DNA from 4 places in the Bariatricus sp. HCP28S3_F11 genome. Region 2 is predicted to be linked to each of the others. Evidence: predicted binding sites of a transcription regulator. Region 2 holds the regulator's gene; each other region holds the start of a gene.
What was found. Region 2 encodes Rex, which represses fermentation and respiration genes when NADH is low (regulators of the CRP and FNR family bind a similar motif). Its sites were predicted from a motif close to ATTGTTAANTANTTAACAAT; they were not measured.

Region 1 (4,587 bases), on a different contig from region 2:
CATGCGCACTTTGATCGAGAAGAATATGATTCCGGACGATGTGACCGTACAGGTACTGACTCAGGCACGTGAACATATCATCAAGAAAACATTTGAAGCAGTAAAGGGAGCGCCCCATGCGGTTGTACACCTTTACAATTCGACATCCGTTGCTCAGCGTGAGCAGGTGTTCCGCAAGAGTAAAGAGGAGATCAAGAAGATCGCGATCGACGGAGCGAAACTTTTGAAGACACTGGCTGATGAGACAGAAGGAAATTTCACCTTCCAGTACAGTCCGGAAAGCTTCCCGGGAACCGAAGTGGATTACGCAGTGGAAGTGTGCAACGCCGTTCTGGATGTATGGCAGCCGACCCCGGATAAGAAAGCAATCATCAACATTCCGACAACCGTAGAGAACGCAATGCCGCATGTATTTGCAAGCCAGGTAGAATATGTAGACAAACACCTCAGCCATCGCGATGGCGTGATCCTCTGCCTGCATCCACACAATGACAGAGGATGTGGTGTGGCAACCGCAGAGCTTGGTGTACTTGCCGGAGCAGAGCGTATCGAGGGAACGCTGTTTGGAAATGGAGAACGTACCGGTAACGTGGACATTATCACACTGGCTATGAACATGTTCTCACACGGTGTTGATCCGGGACTGGATTTCTCCAACATGATGGAAATCCGTGAGACCTATGAGCGTCTTACCAGAATGCATGTTTACGAACGTCAGCCGTATGCAGGAGATCTGGTATTTACCGCATTTTCCGGATCCCATCAGGATGCGATCGCGAAAGGTATGGCCTTCAGGGAAGAGAAAGAATGCGATAAATGGACGGTTCCGTATCTGCCGATCGATCCGAAAGATGTGGGACGTACCTATGACAAGGATGTTATCCGTATCAACAGCCAGTCCGGTAAGGGCGGCGTCAACTACATATTAAAGCAGAACTTCGGTATCAATCTGCCGAAGGAGATGAAGGAAGAAGTGGGATATCTCGTAAAAGATGTATCCGACAAGGCTCACAAAGAGCTGACTCCGGAATGGGTTTACCATATTTTCGAGGACAATTATGTCAATTACAAAGGTGTCTTTACGATTGATGAGTGTCATTTCAAACAGGAAGACGGAATCCTTGCGACAGCAACCATTTCGCATGCGAACAGCAAACGGATCGTGACAGCATCCGGTAATGGACGTCTCGATGCGGTAAGCAATGCGATCAAGCAGTATTTCAACATCAGCTACGAGCTGTCCTTCTATGAAGAACATTCTCTGACAAAGGGATCTTCTTCCAAGGCATGTGCATATGTCGGTATTATCTGCAACGGACATACATACTGGGGAGTCGGCATTGATGCAGACATTATCCACGCATCCATCGATGCACTGGCAGTTGCGGTTAATAAAATTGAAGAGATCAAAACAGCAGATGAGTGTAAGGACGAACGTATGCTTGAGATCATGAATTATATTCAGGCAAACTATCTGGATGTTTCTCTGGATGACCTCTCTGAGAAATTCTTCCTTTCCAAGCCGTACCTGTCCAAATACATCAAAGAAAAATCAGGTATGACGTTCGGGGACATCGTAAAGAAAGTCCGTATGAAAAAAGCCAGAGCCATGCTTAAGAGCAGCAGTATGACCGTGGAAAATATCGCGCTTTCTGTTGGATATCAGAACGTGGAGCATTTTAACCGGCTGTTCAAAAAAGCGTATAATATGACACCGGTACAGTTCCGGAATCAGAAATAGGTGACAAGGGGGCGAGTGACTAGGGGTGACGGGTGACCGGTGACCCTAGTCACTCGTCCCCTTGTTGTCTTTGGTCTTTTTTTAATACAATGTGAAATTATTAACGAGTTATTCGCGAAAAATGTTGCAGTTTCCAGAAAATACAAGTATAATAAACTCGGCAGAAAATTTGGTTTATATTAAAATTATAAAATGGAGGGCTAGATTTATGAGTAACACAACAACATCAAATCCGGCAGGCATGAGAATTGCTGCATTGCTTGATTCGGGAAGTTTTGTTGAAATCGGCGGAGCAGTAACAGCAAGAACGACAGATTTCAACATGCAGGAGAAAGAGACTCCGGCAGATGGTGTCATTACCGGTTATGGAGTCATTGACGGTAATCTTGTCTATGTGTACAGCCAGGACGCGACTGTTTTAAAGGGCGCGATTGGTGAGATGCATGCAAGAAAGATCGCACATATCTATGACATGGCAATGAAGATGGGTGCACCGGTCATTGGACTTATTGACTGTGCAGGTATGCGTCTTCAGGAAGCAACAGACGCACTGAATGCATTTGGAAGTCTCTACTACAAACAGGCAATGGCTTCTGGCGTTATTCCACAGATTACTGCTATTTTCGGAAATTGCGGCGGTGGACTCGCAACAGCTGCAGCACTGACTGATTTCACATTTATGGAGACAAAGGGCAGATTATTTGTGAACTCTCCGAATGCAATCGTCGGAAATGAAATTAAGAAATGTGACACATCCTGCGCTAAGTTCCAGAGCGAGGAATCCGGAATGGTGGATGCAGTCGGAACAGAAGAAGAGATCCTGGAAAATATCCGTGAACTCGTATGTATGCTTCCGGCAAATAATGAGGATAACGATTCTTATGATGAATGTACCGATGATCTGAACCGGATCTGTGAAGATATTGAAAATGCAGCCGAGGACCCATCCATTGTTCTGTCAATGCTTTCAGATAGCGGCGTTTTCTTCGAAACAAAGAAAGAATACGCAAAAGATATGGTGACCGGTTTTATCCGTCTTAACGGAATGACCGTAGGAGCAGTGGCAAACCGCTCAAAAGTATTTGATGAAGAAGGAAAGGCAGCAGAAGAATTCGACGGTTCTCTTTCAGCAAGAGGATGCAAGAAAGCAGCCGGATTTGTGAAATTCTGTGATGCATTTGGAATTCCGGTCCTGACACTTACCAATGTAACAGGATTCAAGGCAGCTGTATGTTCGGAGAAGAATCTTGCGAAAGCAATGGCATCACTTACCTATGCATTCGCCGATGCAACCGTACCGAAAGTTACTGTTGTAACCGGAAAAGCATACGGAAGCGCATATGTGACCATGAACAGCAAATCCATCGGAGCAGACATGGTTTATGCATGGCCGAACGCTGAGATCGGTATGATGGAAGCTGATATGGCAGCAAAGATCATGTACGCAGATGCAGATGCCGATACATTAAAAGAAAAAGCAGCGGAGTATCAGGAACTTCAGTCAAGCCCGCTTTCTGCTGCAAGAAGAGGCTATGTAGATACGATCATTGAACCGGCCGACACAAGAAAATATGTGATCGGCGCATTTGAGATGTTATTTACAAAGAGGGAAGAACGTCCTTCCAAGAAACACGGAACAGTTTAGTGAGGTGAAGCAAAGTGAAGAAAAAAATCAGTTTATTAATCTGCATTCTGGCACTTGCGTTTGCCTTTACCGGCTGCGGTAATGCGAAAGGAATCCAGTATGATCCGGAGACCATCGAGCAGAGCTGTGAACAGGTATTGAATATCGTTGCAAGCGGCGGTATCTCAGGTGAGCAGGTCAGCAGCATGTCAGACTGGAATCAGGGCTATCTGATGGCACAGTTTGAGTCCCAGACCGGCGTCCAGATGGAGGCAGAAGATTTTATTACTGCATTAGAAGGATGGAGTGCGTCAGCGGATGAATGCGGACAGTACATCAGTCACGGAGACTATGAATTCAAGACCAGCAGTACGACTCTGACGGTAACTGCACCGGCAGAATTCTCAGACAGAGAAGCTGATCTGGAGTTTACATTTGATGAGAATCTGAAGCTGGAGTCATTTACGGTAAATGCTTCCTTCAGCACGGGCGAGATTCTTAAGAAAGCCGGTTTGAATACATTATTAGGTATGGGAACTGTATTTTGTGTTTTGATATTCATGAGTTTTATTATTTCTCTGTTTAAATACGTTCCTGCATTAGTAGACAGAAAATCCAAAAAACAGGCGGAGCCTGCAAAAGCTGCTCCGGCTCCGGCACAGGCAGAAGAAGCCGCAGCAGAAGAGGAGATCGATGACACAGAGCTTGTCGCGGTTATCGCTGCAGCGATTGCTGCTTACGAAGGAACTTCTACGGACGGTTTCGTAGTACGTTCTATTAAGAGAAGAAAATCCAACAAATGGAATGCATAAATATAGTTGATATTCAGGAGGAAATAATCATGAAAAATTATACAATTACAGTGAACGGAAACGTATATGATGTGACAGTAGAAGAAAACGGAGCAGGAGCTTCACCGGCACCGGCAGCAAGACCGGCAGCGGCACCTAAGGCAGCACCAAAGGCAGCACCGGCAGCAAAAACGTCAGCAGGCGCAGGCAGCATCAAAGTGGCAGCAGGTGCAGCCGGAAAAGTATTCAAGATCGAAGCAAGCGTCGGACAGAAACTTGCAAAAGGTGATACCGTTGTGATCGTAGAAGCAATGAAGATGGAAATTCCTGTTGTGGCTCCGGAAGACGGAACCGTTGCTAGTATTGATGTAGCAGTAGGCGATATGGTAGAAGCAGGCCAGACATTAGCTACATTAAACTAAGGAGCAGCA
Region 2 (4,587 bases):
TTCTTATAATATTCTATTCAAAATAATCTATCTGCCTTACTACCTCTCCGCCGCGAATATATTCCCGGGGAACACGTTTATTGATGTCACAGACAAATTCATAATTAAACCTTCCGGATAATTCACTTAACGTTTCAACCGGAAGATACACCCCTTCATTTTCACCAATCAGGGTAACCTTATCTTCAAACTTCACATTAGGAATATCTGTCACGTCAACCATGAACTGGTCCATGCAGACTCTTCCAACGATCGGCGCTTTCTTCCCATGAATCAAAACATATCCTTTATTGGACAGACTCCTGGGATACCCGTCACCGTACCCGGCCGGTACTGTTGCAATCTGCATTCTCCGATCCGCTACAAAGGTTCCACCATAGCTGACGGCAGTCCCTTTTTCAATCCATTTCAAATATGTGATATGGGAAATCAATTCCATAGCCGGTTTCAATGGAACCGAATCTTTTCTCACTTCTTCAGAAGGGTACATACCGTAAGTAGATATGCCCGCTCTCACAAGATTCAGATTCAATTCCGGCTGATCGATGATCGCAGCACTGTTTGATACATGAAGTAGTGGAAAATGGATACCCCTTTTCTCCAGTTCTTCTTTAACCCGGATATATGAAGTAAATTGCTGATCTGTGATCTCCTTATTTTTCTCATCAGCCCGCGAAAAATGTGTAAACATTCCTTCCAGCTCTACACATGGAAGATGACTGATCTTTTCGATTGCGTTCACGCTTACGTCATCCGGCGCAAATCCGAGTCTGGACATTCCGGTATCAATCTTAATATGAAAGATTGCATTCATTCCCAGTTCTTCTGCTTTTGCCGATGCCAGAGCTGCCAGTTCACCGTCATAGACCGTCATACGGATCTGATGCCGAATCATCGCTTCCATCTGATCCGGGAAAATGCATCCGAGGCAAAGAATCGGTTTTCCAATCCCAGCTTTTCGAAGCAGGATCCCTTCTTCCAATGTTGCCACAGCATATCCCCATACGTACTCCACATCTTCTAACATTTCTGCAATCGGTACGGCACCATGTCCGTATCCGTCCGTTTTCACGACAACGATCATCCGCGCATCGTTTTTAATATTACGATACATCATTTGCATGTTATACATTACTGCATCAAGATCGATCACTGCACGCAGTCTGTTATATGTCTTCATTTCAAGTTTTCCTCCAAAGTTTTTAGTGTTCTGCCAAGCCCCCGGATGAGATCTTCAGCAAGCACACTGTAGGATCCACATTCTTCTCTTGCCGTATCTCCGGCAAGGCCGTGCAGATATACTCCCAACACAGCCGCGTCAAAAGTCGGGAGGTTCTGAGCCATCAGGCCGGCAATCGTTCCTGCCAGCACGTCACCGGAACCGGCCTTCGCCATTGCTGCATTTCCGGATGAATTCAGAAACGTCGGATGTCCGCAAGCTGCGACGAGTGTTCTGCTGTCTTTCATGGCACAAACGACCTGCATTTTTTCAACAAACTCACGTAGAAGAGCGTTCCTATGATTCTTTAGTTCTGCAACAGGATATCCTGTCAATCTTGACATTTCTTTCATATGAGGTGTCAGCACATACTGTTCTTTCTGGCGCGCCCATTTTCTTCGCTCTTCTTCGGTAAATTCCGCAAGAAGATTGAGACCGTCCGCATCAATCACACACGGCTTCCGGTTCATTTCCAGCGTCATTTTAAAAAGTCTCCGCGAATACTCTGAAATTCCAAGTCCGCATCCGATGCAGACCACATCTGCCCATTGAAGCAGATCTGGAAGTTCCCGGAAACAATCTAAGGCCATCTCATCATAAGTCGTGATAATAGCTTCCGGCAGAAGCTGCTGAAGAATCTGTCTGTTGGATTCTTCCGTGTATATCCGTACAAGGCCTGCGCCTACCATGTACGCCGCATGGGCACTTAAGTACGCTGCCCCCGACATTCCCCTACTTCCGGCAATAAGAAGAACCCTTCCATAGCTTCCTTTATTGGAATCCGGCTTTCTCTCCGGCATCCTGGAAATCACATCCTGTTTTTCCAGCATAAAATAAAGATCGTCCCGGTTTTCAAAGCCCGGATCCGTAATGCCGATATCCTTTACCAGTACTTTCCCCGCATACTCGGAACCCGGAAAGAAAACCTGACCTGCCTTAGCGTATGCAAACGTGACTGTCAAATCAGCCCGGAACGCACATCCCAGTACTTCCCCGGTGTCAGCGGAAATTCCGGACGGAGTATCAATCGCAACTTTGTATCCCTGATACCGGTTCATTTGTTCAATCACATTCTGGTAATGTCCTTCGATATTTCGGCAAAGCCCGATTCCAAATACGGCATCTATAATAACACTATATTCCTTCTCCGGTAAAGTGTTTCCTACAGACACGCCCAGATTTTCCAGAATATGCATCTGCTGCTTCGTTTCTTCACTCCTGGATTCCAATTTTCCGGCAAAACACACATCGACCCTTTTTCCTTCTTCGGCAAGCAGTCTTGCCACCGCGAATCCGTCTCCACCGTTGTTGCCGGAGCCGCATACCACCAGTGCATAGGACAGATCAATCTGCTCTTCTTTCATTGCAGCCATACACTGAAGCGCCGCACGTTCCATCAGTACCAGCGAAGGAATCCCGATCTCATGGATCATTCTTCCGTCCGCCGCTTTCATCTGTTTAGCCGTCAATATATATTTCATATTCTCACCTTCCAATACGCAATAAAGAGCCCCGCAGCCGGAACTCTTCTCTCATTACGCCGATTCAGGCAAAATGTGTGTAACACATTCTGTCGAATTATGAATTATCTGTATGTTCCATATTATAACGTGTTATATTGTATGAAAGTCTCATCAGACTCTCCGATAAATGCACGTTCTCAACAATAATATTATCCGGAAGATTCAAATCTGTATGTGCAAAATTCCAGATCGCCCGCACACCATTATCAACCAGAACATTCGCAACATCTATGGCTCTTGTCTTCGGAATCGCAAGTACTCCGATTTCAATATCATTCTTCTGAATAAAATCACTCAGTTCATCCATCATCCGGATCTCCACACCGCGGATCGTAATTCCCACAAGTCGTGGATTCACGTCAAATAATCCTTTTAATACAAAACCTCTTTTTTCAAATGCTGCATAATTAGCCAGTGCCTGTCCAAGATTACCGGCACCGATAATGACCATGTTATGTTGGTTGTCCAGTCCCAGAATTTTCCCTATTTCCGTATATAAGTATTTTACATTATACCCGTATCCCTGTTGTCCAAATCCACCAAAATTATTAAGGTCCTGACGAATCTGGGATGCAGTTACTTTCATTCTCTTGCTCAAATCGTTGGAGGATATTCGTTCCACACCGTGTTCCAGCAATTCGCCAAGATAACGATAGTATCTCGGAAGTCTTCTGATTACTGCCTGAGATATTTCTCTTTCTTCCACCTGACATCCACCTTCCATTCTTATTCTAAATTTCATTATATAAAAATGACATAAAAAAGTCAAACTTAATAGTTGTTTTTTATTGTATTTCCGATATAATGAGGTAGACAGTACCTATTTCTACAGTATAAGGAGGTTTGAAAATGATACTGGCATGCCACAATTTAACGAAATCCTTTGGGGAGCAGGTTATTGTGAATAAAGGCTCCTTTCATATAGAAGACCGTGAGAAAGCGGCGCTGGTCGGTCTGAACGGCGCCGGGAAATCCACAATTTTGAAAATGATCGTCGGTGAATTGAATAGTGATGACGGTGATGTAATTCTTACCAAAGGAAAAACAATGGGCTATCTTGCCCAGCACCAGGACCTGATGAGCGGGAATACCATTTACGAAGAAGTCCGCACCGCCAAATCTGAGATTATCGAAATGGAACGTCAGATTCGTGCACTGGAACTGGAAATCAGTACGCTGACCGGTGACGCACTTCAGATGAAACTTGACACTTATCATAGACTTACCGCTGCATTTGAACGTGCTGACGGCTATTCTTATAAAAGCGAACTGGTCGGTGTTCTTAAAGGCCTTGGGTTTACTGAGGATGAATTTCAGAAACCGGTGGACGCCCTTTCCGGCGGCCAGAAGACACGTGTTTCCCTCGGCAAACTTCTGCTGACGAAACCGGATATTTTACTGCTGGATGAGCCTACCAATCACTTGGATATGAATTCAATCGCATGGCTTGAGAACTACCTGCTGAATTACTCCGGTGCAGTGCTCATCGTCTCCCACGACCGTTATTTTTTGAATCGTGTCGTAACGAAAGTGCTGGAGATTGAAAGCGGTACACTGATGACATATATGGGAAATTATTCAGATTATGCCCAGAAGAAACAGCAGCTCAGAGACGCAAGGCTGAAAGAATATCTGAATCAGCAACGGGAAATCAAGCATCAGGAGGCAGTCATCGAAAAGCTTCGTTCCTTCAATCGGGAGAAATCAATCCGACGTGCGGAAAGCCGGGAAAAGCTGTTAAACAAAATCACACCTGTTGAAAAACCGGTTGAGCTGAATACCGATATTCATTTAAGCCTGGAGCCTTCCTGTGTGAGCGGGAACGACGTGCTTCGCGTTGAAGGC
Region 3 (4,587 bases), on a different contig from region 2:
TTTCTGAACCATACGATCCAAAGATGTTAAAACCATGTGTAGAGTCTAAGGTGTTTGGTATCGGAGTCGAGGCTTATACGGTGGGATCCGCAGAATATGCACTCAGCTATGCAGCGGCAAATATTGATAAATGCCTGCCGCTTATGGATAACGGACATTATCATCCGACAGAAGTTGTCTCAGATAAAATTCCGGCATTACTTACATTTTTCCCGGAGATTGCTTTGCATGTGACACGGCCGATTCGCTGGGATTCCGACCATGTGGTTCTGTTTGATGATGAGACAAAAGAAATCGCAAAAGAAATTGTCTGCTGCGAAAGAGGTATAGAACGTACTTATATCGCACTGGATTACTTTGATGCATCCATTAACCGTATTTCTGCATGGGTAACCGGATTCAGAAGTTTCCAGAAAGCACTCTTAAATGCCCTTTGCACACCAAACGAGATGCTTAAAGAACTTCAGGATACGAATCAGATGTCTAAGAAAATGGTGCTCCAGGAAGAAATCAAGACACTTCCGCTGGGAGATGTCTGGGAAGAATACTGCAGAAGATGTGGTGTGGCATCTGAAGGCTGGTTTGAAGAAGTAGAAAAATACGAAGCAGAAGTACTCAGCAAGAGAAACTAAATTTGGAAGGAGAAAAGATTATGAGTATTATGGATGTAAAATTTGTACAGGGATTTATTCGTATGTGTAATGACGGATGGGAGCAGGGATGGCATGAGAGAAATGGCGGAAACCTGTCTTACCGCATGAAAGAGGAAGAGGTTGAAGAAGTAAAAGAATATCTCAGTCTTGACGGAGAATGGAAAGAAATCGGAACTTCTGTGCCTGAATTGGCAGGAGAATTCTTCATGGTAACAGGAAGCGGAAAATATTTCCGCAACGTCATCCTGGATCCGGAAGACAGCATCTGTATCATAGAATTGGATGAAAAAGGTGAAAATTACAGAATCTGCTGGGGCCTGGTAAACGGAGGAAGACCGACCAGTGAACTGCCTAGCCATCTTATGAATCATGAAGTGAAAAAGTTGGCAACCAATGGTGCGCACAGAGTCATTTACCATGCACATACAACGAACGTCATTGCACTTACCCTAAAGATAAAAAAGCTTTCCGGCAATTCAGTTCAAAATAACTTTCTCGCCGGTTGTTCCAAAATAACAGCATCCCTGATAGAGGTCATTTTCATATAATCTGACAAGAATCGTCCGCATCCGCAAATCGAGCCGGTGGTAGACGACGGAGCTTACCCAGGGAAGACCGAGGATATACTCTCTTTGATTTTCCTCCAGAACCTTGAGAGAGTCTGAGAATCCTGCAGGATCTTTCAAAAGCCGCAGACCGAAATCGCAGGATGCATAGGCATCTTCAGAATTTGTAGCATATTTTGCGGAAAGTAAGTCGGAAAGTGGACCATGCGTATCGGGATCATAAGTATAGGTAGTCCAATGAATCTCCGGCAGCGTAGCTTCACTGACAATAACCTGACGGAAGCTGGTTCTTCCGTAGCTGTCCCTATCCTGAATGTAGGAGATTTTTTTGTGAATGCCTGCATTTCCGGGCTCTTCCAGAAGAAGTATGCGGTTGTCCAGCATCGATTCCCATACGATTCGCTGAATCCGTTCATAAGGTGTGGGAAAATTAAGCTTTTTGGATATCTGGGGGACGGTATATCCGTGCCCGGCCAGATGGCGGATGGCACCGTCGCTTGCTACTTCAAATGTAAAATTGGATAGTGCTTTTTGAAAATAATTTTCTTTGGACATAGACAGCCCCCTGATTCTTAAATAGACTGTATGATGAATTCATTTCAGTGGTGCTTTGTATTATGATACATTATAACATTTGCGGGAGGTACAGTCAATGTTCCCGCGGGTGGAATCCATAAGAATCAGAGGATACGACTGTATAGAAATTGGCGTTGTACGAGTGGAAAAAAGGTGATAAAATAACGGATAATATGAACCGCTATATGACGGGATACCGAGGAAGTATGAAAGGAGACTTGGCGTGTGAAGAATAGGAAATATAAATCATGGAAGCAGAGGGTGACGGCGTTTGTATTGGGATTTCTGGTATTGCCGGCAGTACTGATGCTTCAGTCGCTGATGAATATCATGTCATATCAGATTCTGGGAACAGCTCCGACACTTGCAGTTAATGCAGTGCCGATCACATTGATCTTGATCATGCTGATCGGAATCTGGTATCGGTTCGAGACAGGATACCGGTTTTCCCCGGTGCAGGATGTAGGGAAAGTTCGAAGAGCACCGCTTTACCTGGCGGCAGTCGGAATCGGGGTCCAGGGAATCAGCAGCCTTATGATGATTGCCATACAAATTCTCCTTCCAAAGGCGTTGGAAGATTATGAACAGCTACTCGGAAATTCGGGAATGGGAACGATGTCTCTCCCTATTATTATATATACGGTTCTTCTTGCTCCGATTGTGGAGGAACTGATTTTCCGCGGTTTGATTCACCATTATTTTGAAAAGGCAGGATTGGCGTTCTGGATCGCGAATCTTTTGCAGGCGATACTGTTCGGTATTTACCATCTGAATCTGGCGCAGGGAATCTGTGCCGGGGTTATCGGAGTATTGATCGGTTATGTGGTAAGAAAATATGACACATTGGCGGCGGGGATTGCACTTCATATTGTTTTTAATATGTGGGGATATGGACTTATGCTCTTTTCTGTTCCGGACAGTCTGGGTAGAATCCTTCTTATTCTGGAGCTGATCCTTGCCGGATACGGGCTGTGGGGAATAATGCAGATACAAAAAGAATGGTAAATATGCTGTGTGTTTTATGCGATTTTGGCGTTTGATTATGCACAATGTTGAAATCGTTATTTATTTAACAATTTGTGTTGACAAAAGAAATAGAATCCAATATAATAGCATTATAAAGATTGTTAATTAATTAACAATAAGCAAACTACTATGATTCCATTATTTCATTACAGGAGGATTCAAAATGGCAAATCAGGAAACCAACATCCCAACCATAATCGACAACCCGGAAGCGCTGGAAGCGAAAATGAAAGCGATGAAGGAAGCACAGAAAGTCTTTGCTACTTATACACAGGAGCAGGTAGACAAGATTTTCAAGGCTGCGGCTACAGCAGCAGATAAGGCCCGTATCCCACTTGCAAAAATGGCAGTTGCAGAGACCGGAATGGGTATCGTAGAAGACAAAGTAATCAAGAATCATTATGCATCAGAGTATATTTACAACGCTTATAAAAATACAAAGACCTGCGGTGTGATCGAAGAAGATCCGATATACGGAATTAAAAAAATTGCAGAACCGATCGGCCTTGTTGCCGCAGTTATTCCGACCACAAACCCGACTTCAACAGCAATCTTTAAGACATTGATCGCATTGAAGACAAGAAATGCAATCATTATCAGCCCGCATCCGCGTGCAAAAGCATCTACGATTGCTGCTGCAAAGCTTGTTCTGGAAGCGGCAGTAAAAGCAGGTGCACCGGAAGGAATCATCGGCTGGATCGACGCTCCGAGTCTGGAACTTACCAATATGGTTATGCGGGATGCTGATATCATTCTTGCTACAGGTGGTCCGGGAATGGTTAAGGCTGCTTACTCTTCAGGAAAACCGGCACTTGGTGTCGGAGCAGGAAATACTCCGGTTATTATTGATGAGACAGCAGATATCCGTCTGGCAGTGAACTCCATCATCCATTCCAAAACATTTGACAATGGTATGATCTGTGCTTCTGAGCAGTCAGTGACGGTACTGGAGAGCATTTACAAACAGGTCAGAGATGAGTTTGAATACAGAGGATGCTACTTCCTGAAAGGCGACGAGATCGAGAAGGTTAGAAAAACGATCATCATCAACGGCGCACTGAATGCGAAAATCGTTGGTCAGAAGGCTGCCAAGATTGCAGAGATGGCCGGCGTGACTGTTCCGGCAGAGACGAAGATCCTGATCGGTGAAGTGGAATCTGTAGATATCAGTGAAGAATTTGCACATGAAAAACTGTCTCCGGTACTTGCAATGTACAAGGCAAAAACATTTGACGAAGCACTTGCCAAGGCAGAACAGCTTGTTGCAGATGGCGGATATGGACATACATCTTCTCTGTACATTAATACGAACGAAAAAGAAAAAATGGCAAAACATGCTGCAGCAATGAAGACATGCCGTATTCTTGTGAATACTCCTTCTTCTCATGGCGGTATCGGAGACCTTTACAACTTCAAGCTGGCTCCATCTCTGACACTTGGATGTGGTTCATGGGGAGGAAACTCTGTTTCTGAAAACGTTGGAGTAAAACACTTAATCAATGTCAAGACCGTTGCTGAAAGGAGAGAAAACATGCTCTGGATGAGAACACCTGAAAAAGTTTACTTCAAGAAAGGATGTATGCCGGTTGCCCTGGATGAACTCGGAACCGTTATGGGCAAGAAACGCTGCTTCATCGTAACGGACTCTTTCCTTTACAAAAACGGATATACAAAACAGATTGAAGATAAATTAGACCAGATGGGAATTGTTCATACATGCTTCTCTGATGTAGAACCGGATCCGTCCCTTGCATCCGCTAAAGCCG
Region 4 (4,587 bases), on a different contig from region 2:
AGGACTTAAGCTTCAGCCGGGGACGGTTGTGATTCCGTTTTCTGCGGAGACGAAGCAGGGACGGGAAGAGATATGGGAGCTGGCAGAGGAGGTTTGTTCTTTGTCTTGAGGGACGGAATCAGGCATACTCTGAATGCGCCGACGCGCCGGAGGCTGCAACCGCAAATCAACAGCATGTAGTAAAAACTGAGATGTTCGCCAAGTGTGGCTCGCATCTCAGTTTTTTTTACATGCTGTAGGATTTGCGTTTTCCGCCTCCTCTGCTTAACCTCTGCATTCAGAGTATGCCTGATTCCTGGTAGGTTCAAGACGGGAGAACTTGGTGGGTGTGGAAGGGACGCATTCAGGCAGCCTAGGAGGGCTGCCTGTCACTGGGAATTGTATGGGGGAGGGTTAATGTTTGGTTTGAGATGATAGTTCTAAGAGATCGTGATAGAGGCTGACCAGGGTTGCGGAGAGGAGGAGACCGGCCAGGATGTCTTGATCCACTTTGAACAGACTTTTCCTGCGAATCAGCTGGCATAATCCCAGAACAGCAAAGCCCCGTCCATTTTCCCATTTCGAAATCGCCGCCCGCGATACAAACAACTGCTCCTGAGTCAGATTCCTCTTCTCCCTAAGCACCTGAAGCTTCTCCCCATAAAACTCCCAATCCCAGCCGAGCGCAGCAAAGGCGTCCCCCATCGCCCCTATTCGATGTATAGGAAGTTTGAGTGAGCCGTAGGGAGGGTGTGAAAGGAAGGAGCGGAGGTTAAGCGGCACGACCGGAGAATTGGGAACCGAAGATGTCAGAATCCCGGTGCAGGAGGCACATTTGCCGACTACACCGGGATTCTGTTTACATCTTCGAGTTCACAAGTCGCAGGGAGTAGAGCCTCGGAGCGACTCCTTTCACACCCTCCCTGCGGCGGACTAAAACCCCTACATAACCTTCCGGAACAATCCTTTCAGATCTTCTACAGAAGCATCCTTCGGATTCCCAGGTGCGCATGCATCTGCATGAGCGGACTTGGCCAGGAAGTCAAGATCTTCTTCTTTGATGGCTTCCAGTTTAGCTGGGATTCCAACATCTTCAGAGAGCTGACGTACTGCATCGATCGCAGCTTTTCTGTATTCTGCTTCGGACATTTCGTCTACACCTTTTACGCCCATAGCGCGAGCAATTTCACGATATTTCTCGCCGGTGCATTCCTGGTTGTATTCCATAACGATCGGGAGCATCATTGCGCAGGCAACACCATGCGGAGTGTCATAAACAGCGCCCAGAGTGTGAGCCATAGAATGAGCGATTCCAAGACCAACATTTGAGAATCCCATACCTGCGATGTACTGGCCGAGTGCCATTCCTTCGCGGCCTTCTTTGGTGTTGGCAACAGCGCCGCGGAGCGATTTGGAAATGATCTCGATTGCTTTGAGATGGAACATATCAGTCATTTCCCATGCGCCTTTGGTGGTATAACCTTCGATTGCATGTGTCAGAGCGTCCATACCGGTTGATGCGGTCAGTCCCTTCGGCATAGAAGACATCATATCCGGGTCAACGATTGCGATGATTGGCATATCGTGTGGGTCTACGCAAACGAATTTACGCTTTCTCTCAACATCTGTGATAACGTAGTTGATGGTTACTTCTGCAGCGGTACCTGCTGTTGTAGGAACTGCGATGATCGGTACACATGGTTTTGTGGTAGGAGCAACGCCTTCCAGACTTCTTACATCTTCAAATTCCGGGTTAGCGATGATGATGCCGATTGCTTTTGCAGTATCCATAGAAGAACCGCCGCCGATTGCAACGATGTAGTCTGCCTCGGATGCCTTGAAAGCTGCAACACCATGCTGAACATTCTCGATGGTCGGGTTTGCCTTGATGTCAGAATAGATCTCATAAGCAAGTCCTTCTTTGTCAAGAATATCTGTTACTTTGGAAGTAACGTTGAATTTGATCAGGTCCGGATCTGAGCATACGAATGCTTTTTTGAATCCGTGTGCCTTTGCTTCTGTTGCGATTTCAGCGATAGCACCTGCACCATGATAAGAAGTTTCATTCAACATAATTCTGTTTGCCATTTTTAATTTCTCCTTTACTTTTTATTTCTGATATTATTTTAACAATATTTGGCTCCGAAAGAAAGTTACAGAATGAAGAATCTGTAACTTTTGACAAATAATTATCTTGAAAAATTCTGAAATGAAGCCGAAAGGGCTTCCGGGAAAATTGACATTTCCGAAGAATTGACTTATAGTGATTAGTGGTAAAGGGGGATGAGGATTTGAATAAGAATAAATATGAGATTGATATGTGTAATGGCACCATTATGGATAAATTGGTTTCTTTTTCATTGCCGCTTATGCTTTCCGGGATTCTGCAGCTGATGTTTAATGCGGTAGATGTCATTGTGGTGGGGAGATTCGCGGGAAGTCAGGCACTGGCGGCGGTCGGCTCGACCACAGCGCTGATCAATATGTTCGTGAATCTGTTTATGGGGATTTCACTTGGGACAAATGTACTGGCTGCCAGGTTTTTTGCCGCGGGAAAAGACCGGCAGATGTCGGAAACGGTTCATACTTCGATCGCATTTGCCGCAATCAGCGGAATCGTGATGGTCTTTGTGGGAATATTTTTTTCAAAATTTGCACTTGAGCTGATGGCGACACCGGCAGACGTTATCGAGCAGTCCACACTTTATATGCGTATCTATTTTCTGGGGATGCCTTTTTTTATGTTATATAATTACGGGGCAGCCATTTTGCGGGCGGTCGGCGATACAAAACGTCCTCTGATCTTCTTGATCATATCCGGCGTGATCAATGCGGTTTTGAATATGATTCTGGTTATCGTGTTCCATCTGGCCGTTGCGGGGGTTGCGATTGCGACCGTGTTTTCCCAGATGATTTCCTGTATTTTGGTGTTGCGCTGTCTATATCGGTCAGAAGGAAGCTATCAGTTCCGCTTCTCCAAACTCATGCTGAAGGGCTGCTATTTGAAACAGATATTCCAGGTAGGTGTGCCGGCCGGGATACAGAGTACGGTCATCAATTTCTCCAATGTGCTTCTGCAGTCCTCGGTGAATTCGTTCGGTTCGATCGCAATGGCAGGTTATACGGCGGCAAATAATATTCTGGGATTCCTTTTTGTGTCGGTCAATTCGGTGACGCAGGCATGCATGAGTTTCACAAGCCAGAATTACGGAGTCAGAAAATGGAAGCGAATGGATAAGATTCTGGTGGACTGTATGATTCTGAGTATGATTGTTGCGCTGGTACTTGGAGGAGGATCTTACATATTTGGCAGTCAGATTCTAAGAATTTATACGGAGAATGAAGAAGTGATCCGCTGTGGAATGGAGATCCTTTCGTATACAACACTTACTTATTTTCTGTGCGGATTTATGGATCTGTTTCCGGGAGCCATGCGCGGCATGGGATTTTCCGCAGCGCCGATGTTGCTCTCCATCGTGGGAACTGTAGGAACCCGAATTGTGTGGATATTTGGCATTTTCCCACGTTACAGGTCCCTTTCGGTGCTGTTTATCTCTTATCCTGTATCGTGGATTCTGACGATTGCCATGCAGGTAGTGTGCTTTTTCATCGTCAGGAGAAAGGTGCATGAGAAATAATGAAAAAGTTTTTTATAATCATATTGGTTAGTGCAGTTACGTTTTTATCAGGATGCGGAAATGCCAAGAGTTCGATAGAAAATACAGAAACAGCCGGTGAGGACATCTGTGAAAATGAATTAGAAGGATTGATTATGGAAAATTTGCAGGGCTGCGTAAGTACGGGTGATGCCACCAGCAGTAATCCTTTTGACTATATGGATAATGAATACTATGAAAATATAAAGTCTTTGGGAGAAGATGCAATCCCTGTGCTGCTTGAAGGACATCATAATGGACAGTACAGTGGTCTGATTGATTATCTTGCTATGTATTTAGTCTGGGATATTTCAGGAAATACAGCAGCCGAGGAGCTGGGGCAATGTGAAAATGCAGAGCAAATGTACGATGCGTGGATAGAGTTTTACTCCTCCAATCAGTAGGCAGACTTTCTGGAATTTATTTTTCAGAAAGTCTTTGAAAACAGTATGTTATGATAAAACATCCAGCTCTGTAAACAGTTTCTCAAGTCTGGCGGGCATGGCTTTTACCAGCATGCGTGCCAGTTCTTCGGAGCTTGATTTCATGCCGCTCAGCACCCATTTGACCGTCATGTAAATGGAGCTCTGACAGTACATTTCCAGAAGAAAACGGATCTCGCTGTCCGGAGCATGACCGGTCTTTCTTCGGATCAGATCGGAATAGAATTCTAAAATCAGTTCGAAATCATGTTCTTTCAGAGAATTTTGCGCATCGGACCGGAAAGCAGCAGCGAAAAATACCCGCTCTTCCTGTATGTAATCGAATTTTCGTTTCAGTCCTTCAAATATTGTCTCGCCGCTTCCCATATGTTCAAAGGATTTCAGAAGAAGCTTATCAAAATACCAGTTGATCAGGTCATATTTGTCAAGAAAATTGCGGTAAAAGGTCTGGCGTGTCAGCCCGCAGTTCTCCACGATCTGACGAATAGTAATGTCATCGACAGAGGTGG

Region 1: the regulator Rex is predicted to act here: its motif matches at 1,830-1,849, upstream of ACTNBR_RS08150 (acyl-CoA carboxylase subunit beta).
Region 3: the regulator Rex is predicted to act here: its motif matches at 2,919-2,938, upstream of adhE (bifunctional acetaldehyde-CoA/alcohol dehydrogenase).
Region 4: the regulator Rex is predicted to act here: its motif matches at 2,094-2,113, upstream of fucO (lactaldehyde reductase).

Annotation. Positions count from the first base shown of each region.
Region 1 covers NZ_JBQHUC010000013.1:59,211-63,797, forward strand. Annotated here, with positions in the region: gene ACTNBR_RS08145 (2-isopropylmalate synthase) at 1-1,741, shown strand, start outside; gene ACTNBR_RS08150 (acyl-CoA carboxylase subunit beta) at 1,950-3,386, shown strand; gene ACTNBR_RS08155 (OadG family transporter subunit) at 3,401-4,177, shown strand; gene ACTNBR_RS08160 (biotin/lipoyl-containing protein) at 4,207-4,578, shown strand.
Region 2 covers NZ_JBQHUC010000008.1:13,219-17,805, reverse strand. Annotated here, with positions in the region: gene alr (alanine racemase) at 14-1,180, opposite strand; gene ACTNBR_RS05615 (NAD(P)H-hydrate dehydratase) at 1,177-2,700, opposite strand; gene ACTNBR_RS05610 (redox-sensing transcriptional repressor Rex) at 2,798-3,448, opposite strand; gene ACTNBR_RS05605 (ABC-F family ATP-binding cassette domain-containing protein) at 3,592-4,587, shown strand, end outside.
Region 3 covers NZ_JBQHUC010000006.1:124,712-129,298, forward strand. Annotated here, with positions in the region: gene ACTNBR_RS04925 (L-rhamnose isomerase) at 1-632, shown strand, start outside; gene ACTNBR_RS04930 (class II aldolase/adducin family protein) at 653-1,201, shown strand; gene ACTNBR_RS04935 (hypothetical protein) at 1,130-1,774, opposite strand; gene ACTNBR_RS04940 (lysostaphin resistance A-like protein) at 2,021-2,800, shown strand; gene adhE (bifunctional acetaldehyde-CoA/alcohol dehydrogenase) at 2,985-4,587, shown strand, end outside.
Region 4 covers NZ_JBQHUC010000002.1:116,676-121,262, reverse strand. Annotated here, with positions in the region: gene yihA (ribosome biogenesis GTP-binding protein YihA/YsxC) at 1-109, shown strand, start outside; gene ACTNBR_RS01745 (helix-turn-helix transcriptional regulator) at 394-684, opposite strand; gene fucO (lactaldehyde reductase) at 922-2,067, opposite strand; gene ACTNBR_RS01735 (MATE family efflux transporter) at 2,298-3,617, shown strand; gene ACTNBR_RS01730 (hypothetical protein) at 3,617-4,039, shown strand; gene ACTNBR_RS01725 (TetR/AcrR family transcriptional regulator C-terminal domain-containing protein) at 4,088-4,587, opposite strand, start outside.